Regions from separate parts of the Streptomyces sp. NPDC006925 genome, predicted to be linked through region 2. Evidence: riboswitches for the same ligand, from Rfam matches in the RefSeq annotation. Region 2 holds a riboswitch; each other region holds the start of a gene.

Evidence for each region. A riboswitch is a leader RNA that binds a small molecule or an ion and turns the genes downstream of it on or off. The one in region 2 is predicted to bind thiamine pyrophosphate.
Region 1: linked by a shared signal. The riboswitch ahead of ACFYNS_RS19250 (thiamine ABC transporter substrate binding subunit) and the one ahead of thiO (glycine oxidase ThiO) in region 2 are both predicted to bind thiamine pyrophosphate.
Region 3: linked by a shared signal. The riboswitch ahead of thiC (phosphomethylpyrimidine synthase ThiC) and the one ahead of thiO (glycine oxidase ThiO) in region 2 are both predicted to bind thiamine pyrophosphate.

Annotation. Positions count from the first base shown of each region.
Region 1 covers NZ_JBIAGB010000013.1:123,802-133,232, reverse strand. Annotated here, with positions in the region: gene ACFYNS_RS19275 (aspartate aminotransferase family protein) at 1-485, shown strand, start outside; gene ACFYNS_RS19270 (ABC transporter ATP-binding protein) at 630-1,409, shown strand; gene ACFYNS_RS19265 (hypothetical protein) at 1,391-2,629, shown strand; gene ACFYNS_RS19260 (ABC transporter ATP-binding protein) at 2,642-3,760, opposite strand; gene ACFYNS_RS19255 (iron ABC transporter permease) at 3,761-5,371, opposite strand; gene ACFYNS_RS19250 (thiamine ABC transporter substrate binding subunit) at 5,509-6,585, opposite strand; TPP riboswitch at 6,581-6,697, opposite strand; gene rlmN (23S rRNA (adenine(2503)-C(2))-methyltransferase RlmN) at 6,749-7,855, opposite strand; partial or broken gene ACFYNS_RS19240 (VOC family protein) at 8,053-8,394, shown strand; gene ACFYNS_RS19235 (phosphatidate cytidylyltransferase) at 8,479-9,431, opposite strand, start outside.
Region 2 covers NZ_JBIAGB010000002.1:431,724-441,154, reverse strand. Annotated here, with positions in the region: gene ACFYNS_RS04615 (phytoene desaturase family protein) at 1-804, shown strand, start outside; gene ACFYNS_RS04610 (hypothetical protein) at 854-1,900, opposite strand; gene metF (methylenetetrahydrofolate reductase [NAD(P)H]) at 1,947-2,885, opposite strand; gene thiE (thiamine phosphate synthase) at 3,018-3,755, opposite strand; gene ACFYNS_RS04595 (Rv2175c family DNA-binding protein) at 3,855-4,229, opposite strand; gene ACFYNS_RS04590 (FAD-dependent oxidoreductase) at 4,263-5,540, opposite strand; TPP riboswitch at 5,652-5,765, shown strand; gene thiO (glycine oxidase ThiO) at 5,763-6,959, shown strand; gene thiS (sulfur carrier protein ThiS) at 6,956-7,174, shown strand; gene ACFYNS_RS04575 (thiazole synthase) at 7,181-7,978, shown strand; gene pknB (Stk1 family PASTA domain-containing Ser/Thr kinase) at 8,114-9,431, shown strand, end outside.
Region 3 covers NZ_JBIAGB010000010.1:100,145-109,575, forward strand. Annotated here, with positions in the region: gene ACFYNS_RS16145 (YibE/F family protein) at 357-1,967, opposite strand; TPP riboswitch at 2,039-2,174, shown strand; gene thiC (phosphomethylpyrimidine synthase ThiC) at 2,167-4,005, shown strand; gene ACFYNS_RS16155 (NUDIX hydrolase) at 4,242-4,745, shown strand; gene ACFYNS_RS16160 (pyridoxamine 5'-phosphate oxidase family protein) at 4,849-6,210, opposite strand; gene ACFYNS_RS16165 (globin domain-containing protein) at 6,323-7,762, opposite strand; gene ACFYNS_RS16170 (HAD-IB family phosphatase) at 7,974-8,684, opposite strand; gene ACFYNS_RS16175 (DUF2269 domain-containing protein) at 9,174-9,431, shown strand, end outside.

The sequences.
Region 1 (9,431 bases), on a different contig from region 2:
GGGCCGCGGTCATCTCCGACCGGATCGCCGAGCCCTTCTACCACGGTGACAGCACCTTCCTGCACGGGTACACCTTCGGCGGCCACCCGGTCTCGGCCGCGGTCGCGCTGGCCAACCTCGACATCTTCGAGCGCGAGGGCCTCAACCAGCACGTGCTCGACAACGAGGCCGACTTCCTCAGCACCTTGCAGAAGCTGCACGACCTGCCCATAGTCGGCGACGTGCGGGGAAACGGATTCTTCTACGGCATCGAACTCGTCAAGGACAAGGCCACCAAGGAGACGTTCACCGAGGAGGAGTCCGAGCGCGTCCTGTACGGCTTCCTGTCCAAGGCGCTCTTCGAGAACGGCCTCTACTGCCGCGCCGACGACCGGGGCGACCCGGTCGTCCAGCTCGCCCCGCCGCTGATCTCCGACCAGAAGGTCTTCGACGAGGCCGAGCAGATTCTCCGCTCCGTCCTCACGGAGGCGTGGACGAAGCTCTGAGCCGCACCCGCGGCGCGACACCTTCGGGAGCACCGCACAGGGCCGCACGAGGGGTGGGGGCATCGATCCAGTGACCGATGCCCCCGCCCCTCGTTTCACCCTCCAGAGGGAATGACGGCTCGCGATGTTGAGTGGAGGTGCCCCATGGCCGCCCCGCCGGACGACGTGCTCTGGGCGCGAGGACTGCACTACGCCCACGACGGCTCACCCGCGCTGCAGGGCGTCTCGCTCGGCGTCCGGGAAGGCGAGATCCTCGCCGTCACAGGGCCGCGGGGCAGCGGGAAGACCACACTGCTGCGCTGCATGTCCGGCCAGGTGCTGCCGGACCAGGGCGAGGTGTGGTTCAACAGCGCTCCCGTGCACACCCTCGGCCGGGCAGCGCGCGAGCGGCTGCGGCTGCACCGCTTCGGCTGGATCGACAGCACCCCGCGTCTCATCCCCGAACTGACCGCCTGGGAGAACGCCGCGCTCCCCCTCCTGCTGCAGGGCGACGGATACCGCACGGCTCGCAGCACGGCATGCTCCTGGCTGGAGCGGCTGGACGTCGCGGACTGCGCCGGAAAGCGACCGCCCACGCTCCGCCAGGCCCAGCGCCAGCGCATCGCCGTGGCCCGGGCGCTGGTCCACTCCCCCACGGTGCTCTTCGCCGACGAGCCCACGGCACCGCTGCACCAGACCGACCGCGCCCAGGTGCTGCGGGCGCTCAGCGCCGCCGCCCGCTCGCAGGGCATCACGGTCCTCCTCGCCGGGCACGACTTCGCACTCGACCAGGCGGCACGCACCGCGGAGGCGACCGGTGCCGCGCTCGCCGACCGCATCGTCGCCCTCGCCGACGGCCGCCGGGCACGCACCCCCGCGCCCGGCGGGCCGGCCGCAGTGTCCGCAGGACCGGAAGGCGCGGCAGCGTGCTCACTCTCCGTCTGACGCTCACCGCGACGCCCGCGGCGCTGCTGCTCCGCCTGCTGCTGGTGTGCGCCTCCGCCGGCGGCGGCCTGCTGCTGCTCGCCGCGCTCTCCTACGCCCTGGAGCACCCCGGCCACCGGGCGGCCGTCCTGATGCGACTGCTGTGGTGCCTGATCCCGCTCGCCGCCACCGCGCACCTGGCCGCGGTCCTCGGGCGCACCGAACCGCGGGCCGAGACCCGGCTCGGCCTGCACGCCGCCGGGCTGGGGCCCGCCCGGCTGCCGCTGCTGGCCGCACGCACCGCAGCGGTACCCGGCCTGGCGGGCAGCGCGCTGACGCTGCTGCTGACCGTACGGGGAGGCGTCGAGAGCGCGAGCGGCTCGCTGTCGGTACTGAACCTGCCCCGCCCGTCGGCCCTGCTGCCGCTGCAGGGTCCCCCGCTCCCCGTCCCCGCCGCCGTGACGCTGCTGAGCGCGCTCCCGGTGGTGGCCGCCCTCGCGGCCGCCTGGGGTGCCCGGCCCGGCGCCGCCGCACCCGCGCCCCCGGACACCCGGCGCTTCGCGGACAGCCGCCGGGACGCGGCCCGGCGGCGGGACGGTACGGGCACCTCGCGCCGCGCCGGACTGCTGCGCAGCGCCCTGCACACAGTCTCCGGCCTGCTGACCGGCGCTGCGGGCCTGCTGCTGGCGGCGCATGCGGCGCGCGGCACCGGCCGCGGCGCCTGGGACCCGGCGGAATCCCCCGGCGCCGGGGCGGGCTCGCCGTTCGCCGCCGGGTGGGCCCTCGTCGCAGTGGGCCTGGTGGTGGCCGGCCCCGGGCTGGTGGCGTTGAGCGGTCATCTGCTGGGCGCCGCGCGACCGGGCCCGGTGCGGCTGCTGGCCGGCCGCTCCTTGGTCCGCGAAGCGGCCTTCGTCGGGCGCCCGCTGGGTGCGCTGAGCGCGGTGGCCGCGGCGCTGCTGGCGGTCTTCCGGGCCCACCTGACCGGGGCGGGGGTGCCCGCTCCGGGCCCGCTGGTGGGGCTCGCCGCAGCCCTGACCGGATGCTGCGCGGTCGCGGCCGGGCTGGCGGCGCTCGCCCGGGTCCGGCGCGCCCGTGCCCCTGTGCGGGAGCTCCTGGACCGGCTCGGGGCGCCGCGGCAACTGGGCCGGGGTGTGGCGCTGCTGCGGGCCGCTGCCGTAGCGGCGGTGTGCGCGCCGCTCGTGGCGGCTGCCGGGCTGTTCACGGCGGTGCCTCCGGGCTGACCGCTCCTGCGGCTACCGGGTCCGGCCCGAGCCGGGCGAAGGGCCGCGTCCCGGGCTCGCCTTCCGCGGCGCGGGGGTGTGGCGTGCGTCCGGAGCGCCGTGCGGGGCCCCCAGGGCGACCACCTCCCGCGGGTCGAAGACGACCCCCACCTCGGCTCCCTCCTGCGGCGCGTCCCGCAGCGTGCAGGCGGCCTCCAGAGGCGGTCCCGCGTCCGGACGCAGCAGCACGGTGACCGTGGAGGCGTCCCCGCCGCGGAACGTGCGCGCCTCCACCGTGCAGCGCAGCCCCTCCCCAGGCTCGCGCAGCAGCACACCGCCGGGGCGCACGAGCACGTGGCCGCCGCCCCGCGGGGTGCCGTCCGGAACGGGCAGCTGCCCCCAGACCGTGTCCGCGGTTGTGCCGTCGACGGTGGCCGGGGTGATGTTGTCGAAGCCCAGGAAGCGGGCGACGAACTCGGAGGCGGGGCGCTGCCAGACCTCCAGCGGGGTGCCCGCCTGGGCGATGCGGCCACGCTCCATCACCACGACCCGGTCGGCGAGCGCGAACGCCTCCCCATGGTCGTGGGTGACGGCGAGCACCGTCGTACCCAGCCTGCGGAACAGGCCGCGCAGCTCGACGACGAGGCGCTCGCGCAGTCCGCGGTCGAGCTGGCCCAGCGGCTCGTCCAGCATCAGCAGCCTCGGCTCCGGAGCCAGCGCGCGGGCCAGCGCGACCCGCTGCTGCTCGCCGCCGGAGAGCGCGGTCACCGCCCGTCGCCCCGCGCCCGGCAGCCCCACCAGGTCCAGCAGTTCGGCGACCCGGCGGTCGGCCTCGGCGCGGCCCATGCGGTGCATACGCGGTCCGAAGCCGATGTTTCCGGCGACGTCGCGCTGCGGGAAGAGCTGGTGGTCCTGGAACATCAGGCCGACGCCCCGCCGGTGCGGCGGCACGCCGGTCTGGTCCTGCCCCGACAGCAGCACCCGGCCGCTGCGGACCTCCTGCAGCCCCGCGACGACGCGCAGGAGGGTGGACTTGCCGCTGCCGCTGGGCCCCAGGACGCAGACCGTCTCGTGTGCGGCCACCTCCAGGTCGACCGCGTCCAGCGCGGTCCGCTCGCCGAAGCTCACGGTCACTCCGTCCAGCCGCAGCATCTACAACTCCCTCCGGCCGTCGGTTCGCACCCGCTCCAGCGCGAGCAGTACCCCCGCGCAGACGAGCATGAGAAGCGTGCTCAAGGCCATGGCCTGGCCGTAATGTGCCTCCCCGGCCCGCCCCAGCATCCGGGCCACCGCGACCGGCAGGGTGGGCGCGTCGGGCCGGGCGATGAACACGGTCGCGCCGAACTCGCCCAGCGAGACGGTGAAGGCGAACCCGGCGGCTACCAGGAGCGCGCGGCGCACCAGCGGGAAGTCGACCTCCCGCCAGGCCCGCAGCGGGGAGGCGCCCAGCACGGCCGCGGTCTCGCGCAGCCGCACGTCCACGGCACGCAGCACCGGCAGCATGGTGCGGATGACGAACGGCACGCCGACCAGTGCCTGGGCCAGCGGCACCAGGATCCAGCTCGACCGCAGATCCAGCGGCGGCTCGTCCAGCGCGACGAGGAAGCCGAAGCCGACGGTGACGGCGGAGGTGCCCAGCGGGAGCATCAGCAGCGCGTCGAAGCCCCGCACCAGCCGACCGGCCCGCCGGGTGAGGGCGGCGGCGGCCAGCCCGCCCACCACCAGGGCGATGGCCGTCGCCACGGCGGCGTAGGCCAGTGAGTTGCCGATGGCCTCGACGGGCGCGACGACGAAGGTCGCGCTGTCGGAGTGGGCGCCCAGCGCGCGGAAGAAGCCGAGGCCGTATCCGTCGGGTCCGTCGAGTGCCCGCTGGACCAGCACGAGCAGCGGGACGACCGTCAGCACGAGCATCACGCCCAGCACGGTGCCCACCGTCGTCCACTGTCCGGGCCTTGCCGGACGGCGGGCGGTGTGCTCCGCGGGTACGAGGCTGAGCGCGCTCTCGCGCTTGCGCAGCGCCCAGGCGTGCACGGCCAGCAGGGCGGCGACGGCGGCGAGTTGGGTGAGCGTCAGCACGGCGGCGGTCGGCAGGTCCAGCAGGGTGGCGGTCTGCCGGTAGATCTCGACCTCCAGCGTGGCGTATCGCGGCCCGCCCAGGACCTGGATGACGCCGAAGCTGGTGAAGGTGAACAGGAAGACGATCAGCGCGGCGGCCGCCACGGACGGCGCCAGCGCGGGCAGGGTGACCCGCCGCCAGGCGGTGAACCGGCCGGCGCCCAAAACGCGTGCGGCCTCCTCCTGGCGCGGGTCGAGCTGCGACCACAGGCTGCCGACGGTGCGCACGACAACCGCGTAGTTGAAGAAAACGTGCGCGAGCAGGATCGCCCACACGCTGGTGTCCAGCCGTACCCCGAACCAGACGTCCAGTGCTCCCCCACGCCCGGCCAGCGCGAGGAAGGCGGAGCCGACGACGACTGTCGGCAGCACGAACGGCACCGTCACCACGGCGCGCAGCAGCCGCTTGCCCGGAAAGTCGAACCGCGCGAACACGTAGGCGCCGGGAAGGGCCAGCGCGAGAGTGAGCACGGTGGAGACCCCGGCCTGCCACAGCGTGAACCAGAGCACCCGGAGGATGTCGGGATCGCCGAGCACCTGGACGATCCGGCCGGACTGCCAGCTGCCGCCCTCGTGCAGCCCCCGGAAGACGATCGCGGCCACCGGGTAGCCGAAGAAGAGCGCGAAGAACGCCGCCGGGACGGCCATCAGTGCGAGCCGCACGCCGGTGCCGCCGCCGCGGTTCGCGGCGGCGGACGGTCGCGCGGTGGGGCCGTCCGGGGCGCCGGGAGTCACCGGCCCCTCCGGAGAGTCCGGGAGGGCCCGGGCCGCGGCGTCGCGGGCGGCTACTTCACGGCGAGCGACGTCCACGTCTTGATCCACTGCTCGCGGTGTTCCGCGATCTTCCGCGGGGCGACGGTGGCGGGGTCGTCCACGGTCTCGCCGTACTTGGTGAACAGCTCCGGCAGCCGGGCGTCCTCGCGGACCGGGTTGACGAACATCTTCAGCGGCAGGTCCTCCTGGAACCGCTTGCTGAGCAGGAAGTCCAGCAGCGCCTGCCCGCCCTCGGTGTTCTTCGCGCCGCGGAGCAGCCCGGCGTACTCGGTCTGCCGGAAGCAGGTCCCCTTGGCCACGCCCGTCGGTGCCTGCTCGGGCGGGTTCTTCTCGCCCATGACCTCGGCGGGCGGGCTGGAGGCGTAGGAGACGACCAGCGGCTTGTCGCCCTTGCCCTTGCCCTCGCGGGAGCCGCTGAAGCGGTCGTTGTAGGCCTGCTCCCAGCTCCCGGCGACCTCGGCCCCGTTGGCGCGCAGCTTCTTCCAGTAGTCCTGCCAGCCGTCCTCGCCGAACTCGGCGACGCTCGCCAGCAGGAACGCCAGGCCGGGAGAGGAGTTGGCGGCGTCCTCGGTCACCAGCAGGTCCTTGTAGCGGGGCTTCGCCAGGTCCTGCAGGGTACGCGGCGGGTCGAGCTTCTTGTCGGCGAACCACCGGCGGTCGTAGTTGACGCACACGTCGCCGGTGTCCACCGGGGTGACCCGGTGCTTCTCCGAGTCCGCCTGCAGCCGCTCGGGCACCTTCGCCAGGCCCTCGGCCTCGTAGGGGGCGAAGACGCCCTTGTCCAGCGGGCGGGAGAGCAGCGTGTTGTCGACGCCGAAGAAGACGTCGCCCTGCGGGTTGCCCTTGTTGAGCACGGCCTGGTTCACGGCGGCACCCGCGTCGCCGCCGCGCAGCACCTCGACCTTGTAGCCGCTGCGCTTCTCGAAGTCCTTCAGCACGGACTTCGAGACGGCGAACGAGTCGTGGGTGACGAGAGTGACCGTCTTGGAGTCCGCGCTGTCGTCCGAGCCGCCGCATGCGGTGGCCAGAACTGCGAGGGTGAGGACAGCGGTGGTTACGGCGGCAGCCCGCCGTGCGTGCTTTTTCATCAGTGCATCGACTTCCTACCCGGCATGACCCGGGCGAGGTTCGAGGGTCTGCGACACATACGGGGCGTACGGCCGCACTCTCAGCGCTGTGAGCGCTCCCCTGTCGGCTGTTCGGTTGTGCGGGCCGCACCGGGCGGCCCGTTCGAACACTACCAGTCAGGCGTCAGCGTTCGGTTGCCGCGAGCTGGCCGCACGCACCGTCGATCTCCTGACCCCGGGTGTCCCGTACGGTCACGGGTACACCGTGCGACTCCAGCGTCCGCACGAACGCGGCCTCGTCCTCGGGACGGGAGGCCGTCCACTTGGAGCCGGGCGTCGGGTTGAGCGGGATGAGATTGACGTGCACCCGCTTGCCCTTGAGTAGCCGGCCCAGCAGATCGGCACGCCACGCCTGGTCATTGATGTCCTTGATCAACGCGTACTCGATGGAGACCCGGCGCCCGGACCTGGCCGCGTACTCCCAGGCGGCGTCGAGCACCTCTCGCACCTTCCACCGGGTGTTGACCGGCACCAGGGTGTCCCGCAGTTCGTCGTCGGGCGCGTGCAGGGAGAGCGCCAGCCGGCATTTGAAACCCTCGTCGGCGAAGCGCAGCATCGCGGGCACGAGACCGACCGTGGAGACGGTGATGCCGCGCTGGGACAGCCCGAGGCCGTCCGGCTCGGGGTCGGTCAGCCGCCGGATGGCACCGACCACCCGCTTGTAGTTGGCCAGCGGCTCGCCCATCCCCATGAAGACGATGTTCGACAGCCGCGCCGGCCCGCCGGGCACCTCGCCGTCCCGCAGGGCGCGCATCCCGTCGACGATCTGGTGGACGATCTCCGCGGTGCTCAGGTTCCGGTCCAGACCGGCCTGGCCCGTGGCGCAGAACGGACAGTTCATCCCGCAGCCGGCCTGCGAGCTGATGCACATGGTGACCCGGTCCGGGTACCGCATCAGGACGGACTCCACGAGCGTCCCGTCGTGCAGCCGCCACAGCGTCTTGCGCGTGGCGTCGTCGTCGCAGCTGATGTGCCGCACCACACTCATCAGGTCGGGCAACAGCCCGGACGCCAGCTTCTCGCGGGCAGCGGCCGGGATGTCGGTCCACTGCTGCGGGTCGTGCGCCAGCCGCGAGAAGTAGTGCTGCGAGAGCTGCTTGGCGCGGAAGGGCTTCTCGCCGAGCTCCACGACCGCCGCACGGCGCTCCTCGGGAGCGAGGTCGGCAAGGTGGCGGGGCGGCTTCTTGGCGCCGCGCGGGGCGACGAACGTGAGTTCTCCGGGTGCAGGCATAGCCGTACCAGTGTCGCAGATCATCTTGGCGTGCCGCTGGTCAGCGGGGCAGGGGCCGGCCGCCCCCGGTCGTCGGCCGGCGTCGCCGGTCGGCACCACCCGGCCCGAGAGCCGCCCCCGGGGTGCGGAGGTGGTGGAGGCCGGGCGGTCGGGAGAAGAGGCCGAGGACCCCGGACAGGACCGGCCTGGGTCAGCGCATGGCGACGCGGCTGGTGCAGATTGCGATGAAGGCCCGGGACAACTCGGCGCTCGGCCGCTTCTGGGCGGAGGCGCTCGGCTGGTCCGTGGCGGATGACGGTCCGGAGGTGGCCGACGTCGACCCCCGGCTTCAGTCACCCCTGCCCCGTCGCCCTCTGCGTGGACGTCCTGCGCGTCCCCGAAGCCAGGACGGGGAAGAACCGGGTGCACGTGATCTCGCCACCGGCTCTGCCGCCCGCCGGGCGGACCTGACCGCGCGCCTCCGGGAACTCGGCGCGACTGCCCGCCGACGTGGGCCAGGGCGACGTCCCCGGACGGACCTCGCCGACCCGGGGGTCAACGGGTTCCGCATTCTCCGGTGTGACACCTGTGCTCCACGTCCCGCGAGTGCGGACGCTCGCGGGACCTCCCGGGCCGGGGCGGTCTCAGCCCGCGCCGACGAAGACCACCAGCAGCAGCCAGACCACCGGCGCGGTCGGGAGCAGCGAGTCGAGCCGGTCCATGATGCCGCCGTGCCCGGGCAGCAGGGTTCCCATGTCCTTGATGCCCAGGTCGCGCTTCATCATCGACTCGCCCAGATCGCCCAGGGTGGCGCTGACCGCGACCGCGAGGCCCAGCAGCAGGCCCTGCCACCAGCGCCCGTCGTCGATCAGGAACTGCGTGCACAGGGCACCCGCCGCCATGGCGAAGGCCACCGCGCCGACCAGTCCCTCCCGCGTCTTGCCGGGACTGATCCGGGGGGCCAGCTTGTGCCGCCCGAACCGCCAGCCCACCGCGTAGGCGCCGGTGTCGCTGACCACGGTGAGGATCAGGAACGTGAGCACCCGCCAGGGTCCGTCGTCCGCCGCCAGCATCAGGGCGACGAAGGTGGCGAGGAAGGGCACGTAGAAAGCGGCGAAGAGGGCCGCCGTCACATCCCGCAGGTAGTCGGCCGCAGGCTGCGTCATGCGCCAGGCCAGCACGGCCAGCGCCGTGAGCGCCATGGCGATCCAGGCGCCCTCCGCGCCCCGCAGATAGCCGGCGACCGTCATGGCCGCACCGCCGAGCGCCAGCGGCACCAGCGGGACCTGGATCTCCTTGCGCTCCCGCAGCCGGGAGGTCAGTTCCCAGAGCCCGACGACGACCGCCAGCACGATGACGCCGAGGAAGGCCGGCTTGTAGAAGAACAGTGCAGCCAGAATGACGGCGCCGAGGCCCAGACCGACCCCTATCGCCGCGGGCAGGTCCCGCCCGGCGCGCTTCCTGCCCCCCTCCGCAGCTGCGGGCGCTTCGGGCTGCCGTGGGGTGTGCGGCGGTTCCGGCCCGTCCTGGCCGTGCCGCGCACCGCCGGAGGGATTGGCGGGATCCGTGGGTCGGGGGTCATCGGGGCCGCGCCGGC
Region 2 (9,431 bases):
CCGGCGACGGCACCCGCGAGCGCCGCCGCCCTCGCCTACGTCGAGGACACCTTCGGCACCTGGTACGTGCGCGGCGGTCTGCGGGCGCTGGCCGACGCGCTGCACGCGCGCTGCCGGGCCCGCGGGGTGGCCTTCCACTTCGACAGCCCGGTGGCGGGAGTGCGGGAGAAGGACGGGCGGGCGGCGGGTGTCGAACTTGCCGACGGCTCGGCGGTGGACGCGGAGGTGGTGGTCGCGAGCGGCGGACCGGCCGCACCCGGCGGGCAGGGAGGCGCGGACCGGGGGATGTCCCGGATCACCGTGCTGCTCGCGCTGCGCGGTGCCCGTCCCGCCGGTACCCCGCACCGCACGCTGGTGCACCGCGCGGAGGCTCCCGGACAGCCGCTGACCGTGCTGCGGCCGGACGATCCGGCGCTGCGCCCGGACGACTCGCACGAGACCGCCGTGCTCACGCTGCCGGTGCCCGGTGGCCTTCCGGCGGAGGCGGCGGAGCCGCTCGCCGAGAGCCTGCTGGCGGCGACGGACGCGGCGGGTCTGGGGCTGCGGGAGCGGGTGCTGTGGCGCGAGGTGCGCACCCCCGCCGACGTCGAGGCGGAGACCGGGGCCCCCGGCGGCCGGGTGCCGCCGCCGGGACTGTCCGGCGGCGGTGGGGCCTTTCTGTACCCCGCCAACACGACGGGGCTGCAGGGGCTCCACGCGGCGGGCGGCTGGTCCCATCCGGGCGGCGGACTGCCCGCCGCGGGGATGACGGGCGCCATGGTGGCCGGGCTGGTGCAGGACCCGGAGTGGCGCGGCTCGGTCTGAGCAGGCGGCCCGGGCCCGGTGCGGATCGTCGCCGTGGCGCGGCCGGGGCTCAGTACGGGCCGCTGCCGTAGTAGTCCTGCGGATACTGCGGGGCCTGCTGCGGATACGGCTGGGGCTGCTGGGCGGCGGCGTCGTCGGCGTACGGGTCGTAACCGTAGGGCTGCGGCTCCGCCGGGGGCAGTGGTGCGCCGCCCTCGCGCTGCTGGGGGACCCAGACCCCGCCCGGCGGTGTCTCGGGCACCTGGGGCTGGTAGGGCTGCTGCGGATAGCCGTATCCGTCGCCGCCGTACTGGCCGCCGTAGCCCCCGTAGGGGTCCTGGTACTGCTGGTAGCCGGCCTGGTCCTGGTATCCGGAGTGGTCCGCCTGGTCCTGGTATCCGGAGTGGTCCGCCGGGTCCTGGTATCCGGAGGGGTCCGGGTATCCGGCGACCCCGCCGACCGGGGTGTGGCCCTGGTAGCCGGCGTACTGCTCGTATCCGCCGTACTGCCCGTGCCCGCCGTCCCCGTGGGCGGGAGGCTGGTCGGAGACCGGCGCGAAGACCGAGGTCTCCTCCTCGTAGCCGCCGTAGCCCCCGTAACCGCCGTAGGGGCCGTAGGTGTCGTGGCCCGGGTAGCCGTAGCCGGTTCCCTGGCTGCCCGGATCGCCGTCCGCGCCGCCCCAGCCTTCGGGCTCCTGGTGGCCGTACCCCTGCTGGCCGTAGTCGTCGACCGGATCGGGCACCGGGGCGATGCCCGCGGCCGGGGTGTCGGCGGGGTCGTGGGTGCGCAGGTCGGAGACCTCCAGCGAGGCCGTGTCCGGACCGGGGGACGCGCCGCCGCGGCGGCGCCGGCTGGAGCCGGGGCCACCGCCGAGTGCCCACCCGGCGGTGAACCCGCTCCGTACCGAGAGCGTGACGAAGGTCTGGCCGACGGCGAAGGCCGCGATGCCGAGGCCGATCACGACGACCGACGGCAGCGCCGTCCCCGCCACCACGCCGAGGAAGCCGGTGAAGGCCAGCAACCGCCAGCGCAGCCGGGCCTTGTACTGGAGCAGTGCCTCGCCCAGCAGCCACAGCGCAACGATGCCGAACGCGATATAGAGGACCGTCCAGCCCATCTACGCCCCTCTTCCGCTCCCGCCGCCCCTTGGGCGGCCCCGTGGCTCAAGCCTTGCGAAGGCCCAGGGTAGCCCTCTCCCGGAGACCGAGATTCTGGTGGATCTCCAGCGTCGCCGTGGAGTGGTTGAGCGTGATGAAGTGCAGCCCCGGAACCCCCTCGGCGAGCAGCCTCGCACACAAGTCCGTGGCGTACTCGATCCCGACCGAGCGTACCGCCGCCGGATCGTCCTGGACCGCGTGCAGCCGCTCGATCATCCCGGCCGGCAGCGTGGCGTTGCTCAGCTGCGCGAACCGCTCGATCTGCTGCACGCTCGTGACCGGCATGATCTCCGGGATGATCGGCGTACTGCAGCCCGCGGCGGCGACCCTGTCCCGCAGCCGGAGATAGTCCTCCGCCTGGAAGAACATCTGGGTGATCGCGTAGTCGGCGCCGGCATTGCACTTGTTCACGAAATGCCGGATGTCGCTGTCCCAGTCGGCCGAGCGCGGGTGCATCTCGGGGAAGGCCGCGACACCGACGCAGAAGTCGCCGGACTCCTTGATCAGTTCGACGAGTTCGGAGGCGTAGTCGATCCCCTCGGGGTGCTTGACCCACTCGCCCAGCGGATCGCCGGGCGGATCGCCGCGCAGTGCGAGCACGTTGCGGATGCCCGCGTCGGCGTACTGCCCGATGACGTTGCGCAGTTCCGCCCGCGAGTGGCTGACCGCCGTGAGGTGTGCGACGGGGGTCAGCGTGGTCTCGTTGGCGATGCGCTCGGTGTTGCGGACCGTGCCCTCACGTGAGGAACCGCCCGCGCCGTAGGTGACGGACACGAAGGTCGGGGACGCCGCCTCGATGCGTCGCAGCGCGTCCCACAGCGTCCGCTCCCCTTTCGCGGTCTTCGGCGCGAAGAACTCGAAGGAGAAGGACTGCTCTCCGCTCGCGAGCAGATCACGCACGGTCGGCGGACGGTCTGTCCTGGGAGCTGAGATACCGATGGCCATATCTGCAGGCTAGCGGCCTGGCCTGCAGAGCGGCTCGACACCGGGGTGTTACGGGCGGATCTGTCCGTTTCCCGGATGGCCGAGGTCCACCTGTTGGACAGTCCCGCCCCCCGTGCTAAGCGGCCGGTGCGGTCACGGCGCCGGTGGACGGGCATCCGCGGCAGCCGCCTCCCGCAGCCGCGCGGCCAGCGAGGCGGCCGCTGCCCCGGGATCATCGGCCTCGGTGAGCGCGCGGACCACCACCACCCTGCGGGCCCCGGCGTCCAGCACTTGGTCGAGATTGCCCGCATCGATGCCGCCGATGGCGAACCACGGCCGAGACGTCGGATCTGCGGCGGTACGGGCGGCGGTGTGACGGACGAGATCCAGCCCCGGTGCGGGACGGCCCGGCTTGGTGGGGGTCGGCCAGCACGGACCGGTGCAGAAGTAGTCGACGCCCGGCTCGACCAGCGCCGCGTCCGCCTCGGCGGGGCTGTGCGTGGAGCGGCCGATCAGCACCTCGTCGCCGAGCAGGGCGCGGGCCGCGGGGACCGGCAGATCGCCCTGGCCGAGATGGAGCACCTCGGAGGCGGCGGCGTGGGCCACGTCCGCGCGGTCGTTCACGGCCAGCAGGGTCCCGTGCCGGCGGCAGGCCTCGGCGAACACGTCGAGCTGCGCCAGTTCCTCGGCCGCCTCCAGCCGCTTGTCCCGGAGCTGGACGATGTCCACACCGCCCGCCAGGACGGCGTCCAGGAACGCGGGCAGGTCGCCCTGCGCCGTGCGCGCGTCGGTGCACAGGTAGAGCCGTGCCTCCGCGAGCCGCTCACGGGCGGGAGCGGGCCGCGGGGACGCCGCGGACGGGGTGGTGGTGCTGCGGGACATGCGGGACATGGCGGTGTGCGGTTCCCCCCGGGAGGGGGTGCGCGGACCCCGGGAGGTCCACGCACCCGGTGCTGTCGGTGTGCTGGTGCGCCGCCGCGGGCGGCGGGGTCAGACGGCGAGTGCCTGCGCCCGGCGCTTGACCTCGGTGCCCCGGTTCTCCCGCAGCGCCGTCACCGGCGAGCCGGGCAGCGACTCGTCCTCGGTGAACAGCCATTCGAGCATCTCTTCGTCGCTGAATCCGTCGTCCCGCAGCAGGGTGATGGTGCCCGCCAGGCCCTTCACGATCCGGCCCTCGCCGACGAAGGCGGCCGGAACCTGCAGCACCCGGTTCCCGGACTCCGCCTCCCGCCGCACCGCGAGCAATTGGCCTTCCTTCACGAGCTGCCGCACCCGGGTCACCTCGACGCCGAGCATGTCGGCGACGTCGGGGAGGGCGAGCCAGGCGGGGACGAGCGCGTCGGTCTTTGCGTCAATCTCGGTCACGGGTTCCAGACTGCCATCCGAAACCGGCGGTCACTACCGCGCGGCCTTCTTCAGGGCCACGGCCGCGTCGCCCAGCACGGCCCGGTCCACGGCTGTGCCCTGCTGAATCAGCTTCCGGCCCTGCGCGAGATCGCGCGGACGGCCGACGGCCAGCAGCGCGGTCGGCCGCTCGCCACGCAGCCAGCACACGCTCCAGGCGGGGTCCCGCGGCGAGCCGCGCCACACCAGCTCGTCGCCGGGAGCGTGGTGGCCGACGTACTGCACGAAGCGGCCGAACTGCTCGGACCAGAAGTAGGGCACCGGATCGTAGGCGACGCTCTCCGGCTCGCCGTCGGCGTGCCCCTCGGCGAGCAGGTTCGCCGCGACCGTACGGGGGCCCTGGAGCGCGTTGTCCCAGTGGTGGATCAGCAGCCGCTCGCCGTAGCGGGCCGAGGGGAAGGAGGCGCAGTCCCCCACCGCGTAGCAGTCGGGGGCCGAGCTGCGCAGCCGCGCGTCGGCCAGCACGGAGCCGTCGGACCCGAGCGCCACCCCGGAGCCGGCCAGCCATCCCGTGGCGGGCCGGGCCCCGATCCCGACCAGGACCGCGTCCGCCGGCAGCCGCGCCCCGTCGGCGAGCAGTACCGCGCCGCGTTCGACCGCCGCGACGGCCGCGCCGGTGCGCAGTGTCGCCCCGGCCTCCGCGTACCAGTCCCGCATCGGCGCGGAGACCTCGGCCGGCAGGGCGCCCGGCAGCGGTGCGGCGGCGGTCTCCACCACGGTGACCTCGCAGCCCCACTCACGGGCGACCGTCGCGAACTCCGCGCCGATCCACCCTGCGCCGACCACCACGACCCTGCCGCGGGAGGCCAGCACCGGCCGCAGCCGCCGCGCGTCGTCCAGGGTGCGCAGCACATGGACGCCGGGCACGCCCTCGCTCCCGGGCAGGGTGCGAGGCTCGGCGCCGGTGGCCAGCACCAGCCGGTCGTAGTGGACCGGGCCCGCGTCGGTGACCAGCAGCCGCTCGCCGGGGCGCAGCCCGGTGGCGGTCCGGCCCAGTTCCAGCTCGATCCCCAGCGCCGCGAAGTCGATGTCGAAGAGCGGCACCTCCGCCTCCTCGCCCCTGCCGAGCAGCACGGCCTTGGACAGCGGGGGCCGGTCGTAGGGCGGGTGCGGTTCGGCCCCGAGGAGCCGCACGGAGCCGGGCCAGCCCTGTTCGCGGAGCTGCACGGCGGTCTGCACGCCCGCCATACCGGTGCCCACGATCACGACTCGCTGCTGTTTCTGACTGTCGCTCACATCGCTCACTGTAAGCCGGTCGGCTCCCGGAGCCATCGGCCACCGGACGGAGACGGCGTCCGGTCGCGGTCGTAGGGCCGCCCGCCGCGGGGCTCCGGCGGGCCTTACCGGCGCCGCGCGCACCGCAGTAGGGTGGGGCGCGGTAGTCACGACATACGCGGGAGCCCGGACGCACCGGGCTGAGAGGGAGGCTGCGGCGGCCTCCGACCGTCCGAACCTGATCCGGGTCATTCCGGCGAAGGGAGCAGCAGCAGCGCCATGCGCGGCACAGGAACCGGTACCCACGCGGCGAGCCCCGACGTGCTCGTCCTCGGCGGCGGCCTGATCGGCCTGGTGACGGCCTGGCGGGCCGCGAAGCGCGGCCTGGCGGTCACCGTGGCCGACCCCGAACCCGGCGGCGGCGCCGCACAGGTGGCGGCGGGCATGCTGGCAGCCGTCACCGAACTGCACTACGGCGAGGAGACCCTGCTGGACCTCAACCTCGCCTCGGCGGCGCGCTACCCGGAGTTCGTCGCCGAACTGGAGGACGCCTCCGGCCTGGACACCGGCTACCGGGCCTGCGGCACCCTCGCGGTCGCGCTCGACTCCGACGACCGCGCCCACCTGCGCGAGCTGCACACGCTCCAGCAGCGGTGCGGGCTGGAGTCGCAGTGGCTGACCGGCCGCGAGTGCCGCCGCCTGGAGCCGATGCTGGCGCCCTCGGTGCGCGGCGGAACCCGGGTGGACGGCGACCACCAGATCGACCCCCGGCGACTGGCCGCGGCGCTGCTGCGCGCCTGCGAGCGCGCGGGAGTCGCCTTCCGGTGCTCCCGCGCGGTGCGGCTCCTGCACCACCGGGACCGCGCCGCAGGGGCGGCGCTTGCGGACGGCACCGAGCTGCGCGCGGAGCAGACGGTGCTCGCGCTGGGCGCCCGCAGCGGCAGCCTGGAGGGCCTGCCCCCGTCGGTGGCGCCCCCGGTGCGCCCGGTGAAGGGGCAGGTGCTGCGGCTGCGGATGCCCGGCGGTACGGCCGGCCCCTTCCTCTCCCGCACGGTCCGCGCGGTGGTCCGCGGCGGCGCGCTCTACCTGGTGCCGCGTGCGGACGGCGAGCTGGTGGTCGGCGCCACCAGTGAGGAACTGGGCTGGGACACCACCGTCACCGCGGGCGGCGTCTACGAGCTGCTGCGCGACGCGCACGAACTGGTGCCCGGCGTCACCGAACTGCCACTGGCCGAGACCCGCGCCGGACTGCGCCCCGGCTCCCCCGACAACGCACCGCTGCTGGGGCCCACCGCGCTGCCCGGACTCCACCTGGCCACCGGCCACTACCGGCACGGCGTCCTGCTCACCCCCGTCACCGGCGACGTGCTCGCCGAACTGCTGGCCACGGGCGAGCTGCCCGCACCGGCCCGGCCCTTCGCACCGCAGCGCTTCGCCTCCGCAGACTCCCGCGCGACCCAGGAGCAGCCCGTATGACCTCCACCCCGACGACGACCGTCTCGGTCAACGGCGAGCCCCGCCGGGTGACCGCGGGTCTCACCCTCGACCGGCTCGTGGCCGATTTCACCGCCGCGCCGAGCGGGGTGGCCGCGGCGCTCAACGAGGACGTGGTCCCCCGGGGCCGCTGGGCTCAGACCCCGCTCGGCGAGGGCGACCGCGTCGAGATCCTCACCGCAGTCCAAGGAGGCTGAGCCGCCATGGCCGACGATCCGCTGACCATCGGCGACACCGCCTTCACCTCCCGGCTGATCATGGGCACCGGAGGCGCGCCCAGCCTGGACGTCCTGGAACGGTCGCTGCTGGCCTCCGGCACCGAGCTGACGACGGTCGCGATGCGGCGCCTGGACCCCTCGGTGGGCGGCTCCGTGCTGTCGGTGCTGAACAGGCACGGCATCCGCGTGCTGCCGAACACCGCCGGGTGCTACACCGCGGGTGAGGCGGTGCTCACCGCACGGCTCGCGCGGGAGGCGCTGGGCACCGACTGGGTGAAGCTGGAGGTCATCGCCGACGAGCGCACCCTGCTGCCGGACCCGGTCGAGCTGCTGGAGGCCGCCGAGACGCTGGTGGACGACGGCTTCACGGTGCTGCCGTACACCAACGACGACCCGGTGCTGGCGCGGAAGCTGGAGGAGGCGGGCTGCGCGGCGATCATGCCGCTCGGCTCCCCCATCGGGTCCGGACTGGGCATCCGCAACCCGCACAACTTCCGGCTCATCACCGAGCGCGCGGGCGTGCCGGTGATCCTGGACGCGGGAGCCGGTACGGCCTCGGACGCGGCGCTGGCCATGGAGCTGGGGTGCGCCGCGGTGATGCTCGCCTCGGCGGTGACCCGGGCCCAGGAGCCGGTGCTGATGGCGGAGGGCATGCGGCACGCGGTCGAGGCGGGGCGGCTCGCCTTCCGCGCGGGCCGCATCCCGCGCCGCCACTTCGCCGAGGCGTCGTCGCCCACCGAGGGCGTCGCGGCGCTGGACCCGGAGCGCCCGGCCTTCGGCTGAGGGCCCGCTGCCGCCCCGGCGGCGCCGCCCCATCCCTCGGTCGGGCACCACGGAGTGTCACCGTTCGGCCCCAGAACAGCGGCAACCCGCAACCGCGCGGCCCCGCCGCCGCACCGCCCTCGTAAACTCGGCGCAATGGACACCACCCTCCAGGACCCGTCGCCTGCCTCCGGACGAGGAGACCCGTTGGTCGGGCAGGTGCTCGACGGCCGGTACCGCGTCGACGCGCGGGTAGCCATCGGCGGCATGGCGACCGTCTACCGCGCGGTGGACACCCGCCTGGACCGGGTGCTGGCCCTGAAGGTGATGCACACCTCCCTCTCCGCGGACGAGACGTTCGTGACCCGCTTCATCAGGGAGGCCAAGTCCGCGGCCCGGCTGGCGCACGCCAACGTGGTCGGGGTCTTCGACCAGGGCACCGACGGCACCTACGTCTATCTGGCGATGGAGTACGTGGAGGGCTGCACGCTCCGTGACGTGCTGCGGGACCGCGGCGCCCTGCGCCCCCGGGCGGCACTCGACGTCCTGGAGCCGGTCCTGGCGGCGCTGGGAGCGGCGCACCGGGCCGGTCTCGTGCACCGGGACGTGAAGCCGGAGAACGTGCTGATAGGGGACGACGGCCGGGTGAAGGTCGCCGACTTCGGCCTGGTGCGGGCGGTGGACAGCCAGACCTCCGCGACGACGGACTCGATCCTGGGCACGGTCTCCTATCTGGCGCCCGAGCAGATCGAGGACGGCACGGCCACGCCGCGTACGGACCTGTACGCGTGCGGCGTGATGCTCTACGAGATGCTCACCGGCAGCAAACCGCACTCGGGCGGCTCGCCCGCGCAGGTGCTCTACCAGCATCTGAACAAGGACATGCCGGCGCCCTCGGCCGCGGTGCCGGGGATGGCGGCGGCCCTGGACGGCCTGGTGGCGCTGGCGACGGCGCGCACGCCCGAGCAGCGCCCCGAGGACGCGGTCGCCCTGCTGGCGCGGGCCCGCACGGTCCGCGCGGAGCTGACCGACGAGGAGCTGGACGCGGTCCCGCCGCAGGCCACACAGGGTGGCACCGGCCCGGCCGAGGACGCGGCGCGACGCTCGGGGGTCTCGGGGATCTCCGGAGACATCGCCGCCGCGGCCGCGCACGCCACCGCCGGAACCGAGGCCGACACCTATGTGATCCCGCGCCCCGCTGGGGGTCCCGCCGCCGACCCGGCCCCGGACGCGGATCTCAACCGCACGGCGCTGCTGTCGCCGCCGCCGTCCGACCCGCCGGGCGGCTCCGACGCGGGTTCCGGAGGACGGCGGCGGAGGGTGCAGCCGCGCTGGGTGCTGGTGACCCTGGCCGTGCTGCTGGTGGCGCTGGTCGGCACGGGCATCTGGTACGTCAACTCCGGGCAGTTCGTGCGGACCCCCGCGGTGCTGGACGAGACCCGCGCCGAGGCGACCAAGACGCTCTCGGAGGCGG
Region 3 (9,431 bases), on a different contig from region 2:
CCGGGCGCACACCGCGGTGGGCGGCGATGGCCCGCGGCGTCCCGCGGTGGGCCCACGGGAACGGCACCGCGGGAGCGGCGGAGCCGCCGCAGGGTCCGGACCCTGACCCGAGTCCGGGTCCGGGTCCGCGGTCGGAGCGGGGCGCGGACGCGGTACCGAGTCGGCACCCCGAACGCGGCCGCTTCGGCGCCGACACTCCGGCGGGCAACACCGCCCCGGCCGCCCCCCTTCGACCGGCCCTGCGGCTCCGGCCGGCTCCACGGCGGTCGGCAGCACCGCTCCGGTGAATGCCGGGGGGCGGCCCGAACGGCGGTACGACCCGCACCGGCAGTCCGGGCGCCGTCCCGCACCCCGGCTCACTTCGGCTTCCGCCGCCTCCCCCGGCCGCCGGTGACCCCGGCGCCGCGGGCCTGTGCGAGGCGGCCACCGGACGCGGGGGCGCCGGACGCGGGGGCGCCGGACACCGGATCGCCGGATGCCGGAGCGGGTACGCCCCGGGGCGTGTCCCCTACGGCACGATCGGCCGCTTCCGGCGCCTCGGGCCGCCTGCGGTCCGCCGAGACGACGAGCGCGGCCAGCAGCGTCGTGACCGGCACCGACGCGACGAGGCCGATGGAGCCGACCAGCGTACGGATGATCTCCTCGGCGACCACCTCGCTCGTGGCGACCATCGTCACGTCGCTGCGCGCGATCGAGAAGAGCAACAGCAGCGGCAGCGCCGCTCCCGCGTAGGCCAGCACCAGTGTGTTGACGACGGACGCGATGTGGTCGCGGCCGATCCGCATGGCGGCCCGGTAGATCCGGCGTCGACTGGCCCCGGGGTCGGCGTCCTTGAGTTCCCAGACGGCCGAGGTCTGGGTGACCGTCACGTCGTCGAGCACGCCGAGCGAGCCGATCAGCACCCCCGCCAGCAGCAGCCCCCGGATCTCGATACCGGGGTAGAGCCCGTGCACCAGACCGGTCTGGTCGTCGGTGTTGCCGGTCAGTCCGGCCCAGCCGATGAACAACGAGCCCAGCAGCCCGATCAGCAGCAGCGACACCAGGGTGCCCAGCACCGCGACCGAGGTGCGGGCGGACAGGCCGTGGCACAGATACAGCGTGGCCAGCATGATGGCGCTCCCGCCGACCACCGCGACCACCAGCGGATTGGAACCCTGCAGTATCGCGGGCAGGATGAACAGCGTCAGCACGGCGAAGCTGATGACCAGCCCCACCAGCGCCAGCACTCCGCGCAGCCGCCCCACGAGCACCACCACGAGCGCGAAGAGGCCGGCCAGCAGCACCATCGGCAGATCGCGGTCGGTGTCGACGACGCTGTACTGGAGATCGCGCGGCGCCTTCGCGGCGTAGGCGACGACGACGCCCTGCCCCACGGAGTAGCTGCGGGTGGCGTCGGGCGGGACGACCTCGGTGAAGGTGTGCCCTTTGTCCTTGCCCTCGGTGATCTCGACGGTGGCCTTCCGGCAAGGCCCGTGCGCCCCGCCCTCGTCGCCCTGCCCGGAGGAACCGCCGCCCGAGGAGCCGGGCGGCTGCCGGACGTTGGCCTTGCCGCAGTCCACCTCGGCCAGTTCCACGACCTTGGCGGTGAAGGTGGGCCGGTCGAAGCCGACTCCGGAGTGGTCGTGCTGGTGCCCCGGCACGCCGCCTGGCCACAGCACCACCAGCCCGGCCAGCACGGCCGCCGCGAAGGGCACCAGCACCGCCGCGATGACCTTCCGCAGATGGCGGGAGACCGGCTCGGCGGGCCCGTGACTGTGACTGTGACTGTGCCCGTGGCCGTGGCCCTGGCTTTGCCCGTGGCCCTGGCCGTGCCCGTGCCCGTGGCCCTGGCCGTGGCCTTGCCCGTGCCCGTGGCCGTGGCTTTGCCCGTGCCCACGGTGATGGGCGGGCGCATGGCCGGGTCCGGGGCCGTGCCCGTGGGCACGACCGGGTTCGGGTGCGGGGACGGCGGGGTCGGTGTGGGTCACCGCCCGATCATCGCAAGAACGGCCGGGCGGGGTGTTCAGTCCGGGCCGTGTGCCGTTAGCGTAGAGGCGCCTTTGCACATCGCGGGAGCTCCGAGCACGGGGCTGAGAGGGCGCTGACCTCCGTGGAAGGAACCACGGAACCGGCTGCGCCGACCGCCGAACCTGTTACCGGGTAATGCCGGCGTAGGGAGTGGGTCTCATGACCACGCAGGATGCACACGCGCGCGCCGAGAAGGCCGAGGAGGCCGGAACCGCCGAGAACGCCGAGAACGCAGCAGCGGCCCCGGCCGGCAAAGCGCTCGGCTCGCACAAGGGATATCTGCAGGGATCGCGCCCGGACATCCGGGTCCCCGTCCGACGGGTGCATCTCACCAACGGCAGGGACGTGACGCTCTACGACACGTCCGGGCCGTACACCGACCCCGAGATCGACACCGATGTGCGCCGCGGCCTGGCGCCGCTGCGCGAGAACTGGATCGTCCAGAGGGGGGACACCGAGGAGTACGCGGGCCGCGAACTGCGGCCCGAGGACGACGGCCTCAAGCACACCAGCCCGCGCGGCGGAGTCGTCCGCGGCGGCGCCGACGATCTGGCGGGGCTCGACGCGGTCTTCCCGGGCCGCCCGCGCCAGCCGCGCCGCGGCCGGAACGGCGCGGCCGTCACCCAGCTCGGCTACGCGAAGCGGGGCGAGATCACCGCGGAGATGGAGTACGTCGCCCTCCGCGAGAACCGCAGCCCCGAGTTCGTCCGGGACGAGATCGCCGCGGGGCGGGCCGTGCTGCCCGCCAACGTGAACCATCCGGAGACCGAGCCGATGATCATCGGGAAGAACTTCCTGGTGAAGGTGAACGCCAACATCGGCAACTCCGCCGTCACCTCCTCCATCGAGGAGGAGGTCGAGAAGATGACGTGGGCGACCCGGTGGGGCACCGACACCGTCATGGACCTCTCGACCGGCCGCAACATCCACACCACCCGCGAGTGGGTGCTGCGCAACTCCCCCGTTCCCATCGGCACGGTGCCGCTGTACCAGGCGCTGGAGAAGGTGGACGGCAAGGCGGAGGAGCTGTCCTGGGAGGTCTACAAGGACACTGTCCTCGAACAGTGCGAGCAGGGCGTCGACTACATGACGGTGCACGCCGGGGTGCTGCTGCGCTACGTCCCGCTGACGGCGCGCCGCAAGACCGGCATCGTCTCCCGCGGCGGCTCGATCATGGCCGCGTGGTGCCTGGCGCACCACCGGGAGAGCTTCCTGTACGAGCACTTCAGCGAGCTGTGCGAGATCCTGCGCTCCTACGACGTGACGTTCTCGCTGGGCGACGGGCTGCGGCCCGGGTCGATCGCGGACGCCAACGACGCGGCGCAGATGGCCGAGTTGGACACCCTGGGCGAGCTCAACCGGATCGCCAAGGCGCACGACGTGCAGACCATGATCGAGGGTCCGGGCCATGTGCCGATGCACAAGATCAAGGAGAACGTGGACCGCCAGCAGGAGGTCTGCGAGGAGGCCCCGTTCTACACGCTGGGTCCGCTGACGACGGACATCGCGCCCGCCTACGACCACATCACCAGCGGCATCGGCGCGGCGATGATCGGCTGGTGGGGCACCGCGATGCTCTGCTACGTCACTCCGAAGGAGCACCTGGGGCTGCCGGACAAGGACGACGTCAAGACGGGTGTGATCACCTACAAGATCGCCGCCCATGCCGCGGACGTGGCCAAGGGCCACCCGGGGGCGCAGGACTGGGACGACGCGCTCTCGGACGCCCGGTTCGAGTTCCGCTGGGAGGACCAGTTCAATCTGGCGCTCGACCCGGACACGGCCCGCTCGTTCCACGACGAGACGCTGCCGGCGGAACCGGCCAAGACCGCGCACTTCTGCTCCATGTGCGGCCCGAAGTTCTGCAGCATGAAGATCTCCCAGGAGATCCGCGAGCGGCACGGCGCGACGATGGAGGAGGTCGAGGCCGGGATGGCGGAGAAGTCCCGCGAGTTCGCCGAGGCGGGCAACCGGGTGTATCTGCCGATGGCCCCGTGAGACCCGTACTCCGGTAGAGCGGGGGCGGGAGCCGCGAGGGCGGTTCGTGGCTCCCCCCTCCTGCCACGAACCGCCCGGCTCGATGCGCGCGGCGGCGCGGACGACAAGAATAGTTGACTCAACGTCAGTGTCCAATCACTTATGGATACGGACCTATTGAGCGATGTTCTGACCTGACACGCACAGTGAGGGAAGCGGAGGGTTTGACGCGCGGCGATGCGGGCCAAATCTCCTGCATGTTCGTCGAACGCCCCGTGGTCAAGCGGACTGCCCGCGCCATCCTCCTCACCGCCGGGGAGGGTCCGGCGCCCACCGTGGAACTGATCCTCATCAAACGCACCAAGCCCGGCCAGGAGCCGTACTGGATCACACCGGGAGGCGGTGTCGAGCCCGGCGTGGACCGCACCGTGGAGGACGCCCTGCACCGTGAGGTGGCCGAGGAACTGGGCGCGGCGATCACCGATGCGGTGCCCGCCTTCGTGGACACGGTGAGTGACCCTGCGGAGACACCGGGTGGAGTGAAGGTACAGCACTTCTTCGTGTGCAGGCTCGTCTCGCTCGACCCGCGCCTACGGCACGGACCCGAAGTGGAGGAGCCGCAAGGAGAGTACGAGATCGTACGGCTCCCCTTCACCCCGGAGGCCCTGAACTCCGTGGAGGTCGTCCCGCCGAGACTGCGGGCCTATCTCGCCGCGAACATCGAGGGGATCCAGGCGCTGCTCGCGCCCGACCTCCGCTGACCTCCGCCGGAGGCCGCCCGGGCCCGCCGGGGCCGCGCGGACCCGCCAGGGCCCGGACCCGCCGGGCCGCCCGGACCCGCCGGGCGCCGCCCGCTTCCGCGCGCTAGCCGAACCAGCCCTGGAAGGGCGCGGGCTCCCGTGGCTCGCTCGGCTCCGCTTCCTGGCGGCCGCGCCGCTGCGCCTCCGCCAGTGCCCGCTCGGCCTCCAGCCGCCAGGCGGAGACGTCGCGGGCGTGCTCGGCGGACCCGGCGCTCCCCGAGCGCGCCGAGATGGCGGCCGAGACCGCTGAGGAGGCGGCCGGAACCGTCGCGGCGGCGGGCTGTCGCCGCCGGGGCAGCGGCGGGAGGGCGGCCGCCCGCGCGGCCTCGTCCTCCGGTGCGGCGGCGGGTTCGGTACCGGGCGGGCGGTCGTCCTCGGCTTCCCCGTCGCGCCCCGTGCGGGCCTCCGGCTGAGCTGCCGGTTCCCGGGTTGCGGTACGCGCCTGCACGGGGGCCGGTGCGGACGCCGGGGCCGGTGGTGCCTGCGGGGGCAGCGGGGCCGAACCGCCGGACGCCGGCACCGGTGGGGCGGCGGGTACGGCCGGGGCGGGGGCCGGAAGTTCCGACGCGGGCGGGGAGGCCGATACGGGTGAGGCCGTGGGAGTCGGCGGCGCGGGCGGGGAGGCCGATACGGATGAGGCGGTGGGAGTCGGCGGCGCCTCGGGCACCGCCGGGGACACCGGCCCAGGCGACGGGGGTCCCGCGGGGGCGGTCACCTCGCGATGACCCTCCCGGGCGTCCCGGGCGGCTCCGAAGAAGTCGCCGCCCTTGCGCTTGTAGTCGTCGGTGCCCCACTCGCGCGCCGGGCGACGCGTGGCCTTCTGGAGGTGGGGGATGTGCTTGGCGCAGTGTATGTACGCCTCCTCCACCTCGACCCGCACCCACAGCAGGGCCCGCCGACCGGGTATCGGGTCCTGTGGCAGATCCGGTACCGAGGGGCGCAGTTCCGCGTCGTCCAGCACCTGGGCGCGGCCGTTGATGTGCAGACCGATCCGGGCGCGGAGGAAGTCGACGAGGAGCAGGCCCACATGCGGGTTCTCCTCGATGTTGCCGAGGCTGGCGTGGACCCCGTTGCCGCGGTACTCCGGAAAGACCAGCGTCCGCTCGTCCAGCACGCGCAGGAACCCGGGCGGCCCGGCGCGGAAGCTGTTGTCGCACTCGCCGCGACTGTCGGACGTGGCGAGGAAGAACATCTCCTGCTGCTGGGTGAACTCCCGCATCCGCTCGTTGAGATGGTCGAGCACCTGGTCCTGGTAGAACCGCTCGGCGCGCTCCTGCGAACCGGTCCGCTGCTGCAGCGCGTGCTCCCCGTCGCTGCCGGGCAACCGCCGCGGCGGGCCGGGATGCTGGTCGGCCCCGGGGCCCCCACCCGCCGCGTGCCCCGCGGAACCGTCGCCGTATCCGTTCGCGTCACTCAACGCCGCCACTCGTCCCTTTCCTCGACCGGTCACCCGGATCGGCTGCCCCGCGGCCGGCCCCGGACCACCCGCCCCGGGTGACCGGCTCCCGGCAGCAGCCGCGATCCGAACACCCCACCACCTACGCCCCCTGTACGACCAGTTCGTCGAGGGAATCGTGCCGTATTCGGTGCGTCGGGATCCCGAGCCCGCGCAACGTCTCGACCCCGGTCCTGATCATTCCGGGCGGCCCGGAGAGGTAGCCGTCGTACGCGGGCCAGGGGCCGTATCTGCGTACCGCGTCCGGGAGCTCGCCCGCGAGCGCCTCGGCGGCCGAGGCCGCGCCCGCCGCGACGACGGGGCGCACCGACAGCCACCGGTGGCGGTCCTGGAGGCGCAGCATCGTCTCCAGGTCGTAGAGGTCGTGGTCGGTGCGGGCTCCGTAGAAGACCTCGACCGGGCGCGCCCTTCCCCGGCTGATCACGTCCTCGACCAGCGCCTTGATGGGCGCGATACCGGTCCCGCCGCCCAGGCAGAGCAGCCCGCTGTCGGCCTCGTGGTCGACGAGCATCGAGCCCGCGGGCGGGCCGAGCCGCAGCACGTCGCCGGGGCGGGCGCGCTGCACCAGCGCCGTGGAGACCCACCCGGCGGGCACGGACTTCACGTGGAAGGTCAGCAGGCCGTCGGGGCGGGGCGCGGACGCGAACGAGTAGTGCCGCCACACCCGGGGCCACCAGGGCGTCTCCAAGCTGGTGTACTGCCCGGCGCGGAACGGGTACGGCTGGTCGGGACGCACCGTGATCACGGCGATCTCCGAGGTGCGCAGCTCGTGCGAGACGATCTCCGCGTCCCACCAGGCGGGCGCCCGGCGCTCGTCCTCGGCCGCCGCGTCGATCATCGTCTGGGAGATCGCGGTGTAGGCGCGCACCCAGGCCGCCTCGGTGCGCGGGCCCCAGGTGTCGGGTGCGTAGCGCGCGATCGCGGCCATCAGGCACTCGCCGACTGCCGGGTAGTGGGCGGGCAGGGTGCCGTACTTGCGGTGGCCCCGGCCCAGCCCGGCGAGGTAGTCGCCGAGCAGCTTGCCGTCGTCGAAGAGGCGTACGGCGGTCAGCAGCGCGCGGAAGAGCCGGTCGCGCTGGCCGTCCATGGCGGCCGGGAACATCTCGCGCAGGTGCGGGTACTGGACGAACAGCAGCGCGTAGAAGTAGGCGGTCGCCGAGTCGGCGGAACGTTCCAGCTCCGCCATGGAGGCCCCGATCAGTTCGGAGTCGCCTAGCTGGTCGCCCGCGGGCTCCGCGGACGCTGCGGGAGCCGTCCGCCCGCCGGCGGCCGCCGGGGCCGCCGAGGCCGCCGAGGCCGCCGCCAGCGGTTCGGGAGCCGCCTCCGGCTCGTGCGCGTGTTCGGGTTCCGGTTCGTGTTCCGGTTCCGGTGCGGCCGTCCCCGCGGTCTGCTGGGACGGTACCGCGTCAGGTGCGCCTGGCGCGGGGCGCTCCGCGGGTGCGGCATCGGACGCCGGGGTGAACCATCCCCGTCCGCCGCTGCCACCGGCGGACGCACCGTCGCTGCCCGACATGGTGGTCATGCTCGCCTCGCCTCGTACCTCTTCCGGACGTTCTGTGCACATCCGTGTTCCGAAAGTTCCGGTGAACCGCCCCCTGCGAACACCGTGCTCAGAACGCTTTGCACTCCTTACCGCACGATGCGGGAGGGACCCGACCATACCGTGAAGCCTTCACGCCACAACCCCCGTTCGCGGTTCCCGCGAATTCCGCCATTCGGAACCCGTGCGGGAATTACCGTGCCGCGGAGACGAGCCCGTGGGCCTCCCGGAGATCACTTCCGGTGTAGTGGTGGGAGGCGAGCGAGCGGACGTGGTGATCGGCGTTCACCGCCACGGAGACCGGCACTGCGGCGAACAGCTCCGCGTCGGAGAGGGAGTCCCCGTACGCCACGCAGTCCGCCAGCCGGAGCCCGAATTGGGCGCAGAGCTCCTCCGCGATCTTCACCTTCGACGAGGGCGAAAGAATCCCGGCCGGATCGAGGGGACGCGCCGGATACTTCGTACTTCCGTTCGGAATTGCGCGCGGAACCTCCGGCCACCGCGAACCGTGGGTAACCTCGGCCCCCCAATCCTGTAGTCTCCGCACAAAGAAATCCGGCGAGAGGGAAATCACGGCGCACCGCTCGCCCTCCGCCCTGAGTCCGGCCCACACCTCCGGGATGCCCGTCAGCCACGGCGCGGCCGAGAAGGCGGCGGACACGATCTCGTCGTTGAGTGCCGACCACAGCGCACACGCCCGGAGGGCGAACTCCGGCGGTGTCAGTTTCCGTTCCGCAAAAGCCCGTTCGAGCTCCCGGATCTCGACGTCGACCCCGAGCTGCCGGGATATCTCCACCGAGGCCGCCGAACCGTACAGCAGGGTGCCGTCCAGGTCGAAGAGATGGAGCCGGGAGCGGCGTTCTCCCGGCGTCGGTCGCGGATTCGGATGCTGAGCCGGATGCATACCGGCGATCGTACGGGCGGCGGGCGACCGGGGTCCCGGGCCGGGGCACGGACGCCGGAGGCCGGTGGAGACCGCTGCCGGGCGCGGGTGCGGGCGGACGCCGGACGCCGGTAAGGTCCGCTGCCGGGCGCGGGTGCGGGCGGACGCCGGACGCCGGTAAGGTCCGCTGCCGGGCGCGGGTGCGGGTGCGGGACGCCGGGGCGCGGGCGCCGGGGCGCGGGCGCCGGGGCGCGGGCGCCGGACACGGGACCGTACACGGGACCGCGGGCGCGGGACGCCGGACACGGGACGCCGGGCGCAGGTCTGCTGCCGACCCCGCAGCCGGCCCGGGCGCCGCGCTGTCGCGGGCATCGGGACGCCGCCGGCACGGACGCCGACCACCCCCGGGCAACGCGTACGCCGCGCGGCGCCGCGTACTCGGAGCCGAGTAGCCTGCGATACTCCCGCTGTCGGACGCCCCGGACGCCGGACGGCGGCACAGTCGACGGTATGCGGCAACTGTCCCGACGTGCCCGCAGAGGCACTCTCGCGCTCCACGTCTGCTCCTCGGCCGGCTGGCTCGGCATGACGCTGTGCCTGCTCGCGCTCGGCCTCACCGCGGCCCTCACCGGGTCCGGCCCCGCGGCTGAGGCATCCTACCGCTCGATGAAGGTCTTCGCCGACTGGCTGCTGGCCCCGCTCGCGCTGGTCACCCTGGCCAGCGGCGTACTGCTGTCGGTGGGCACCCGCTGGGGGCTGGCGCGGTAC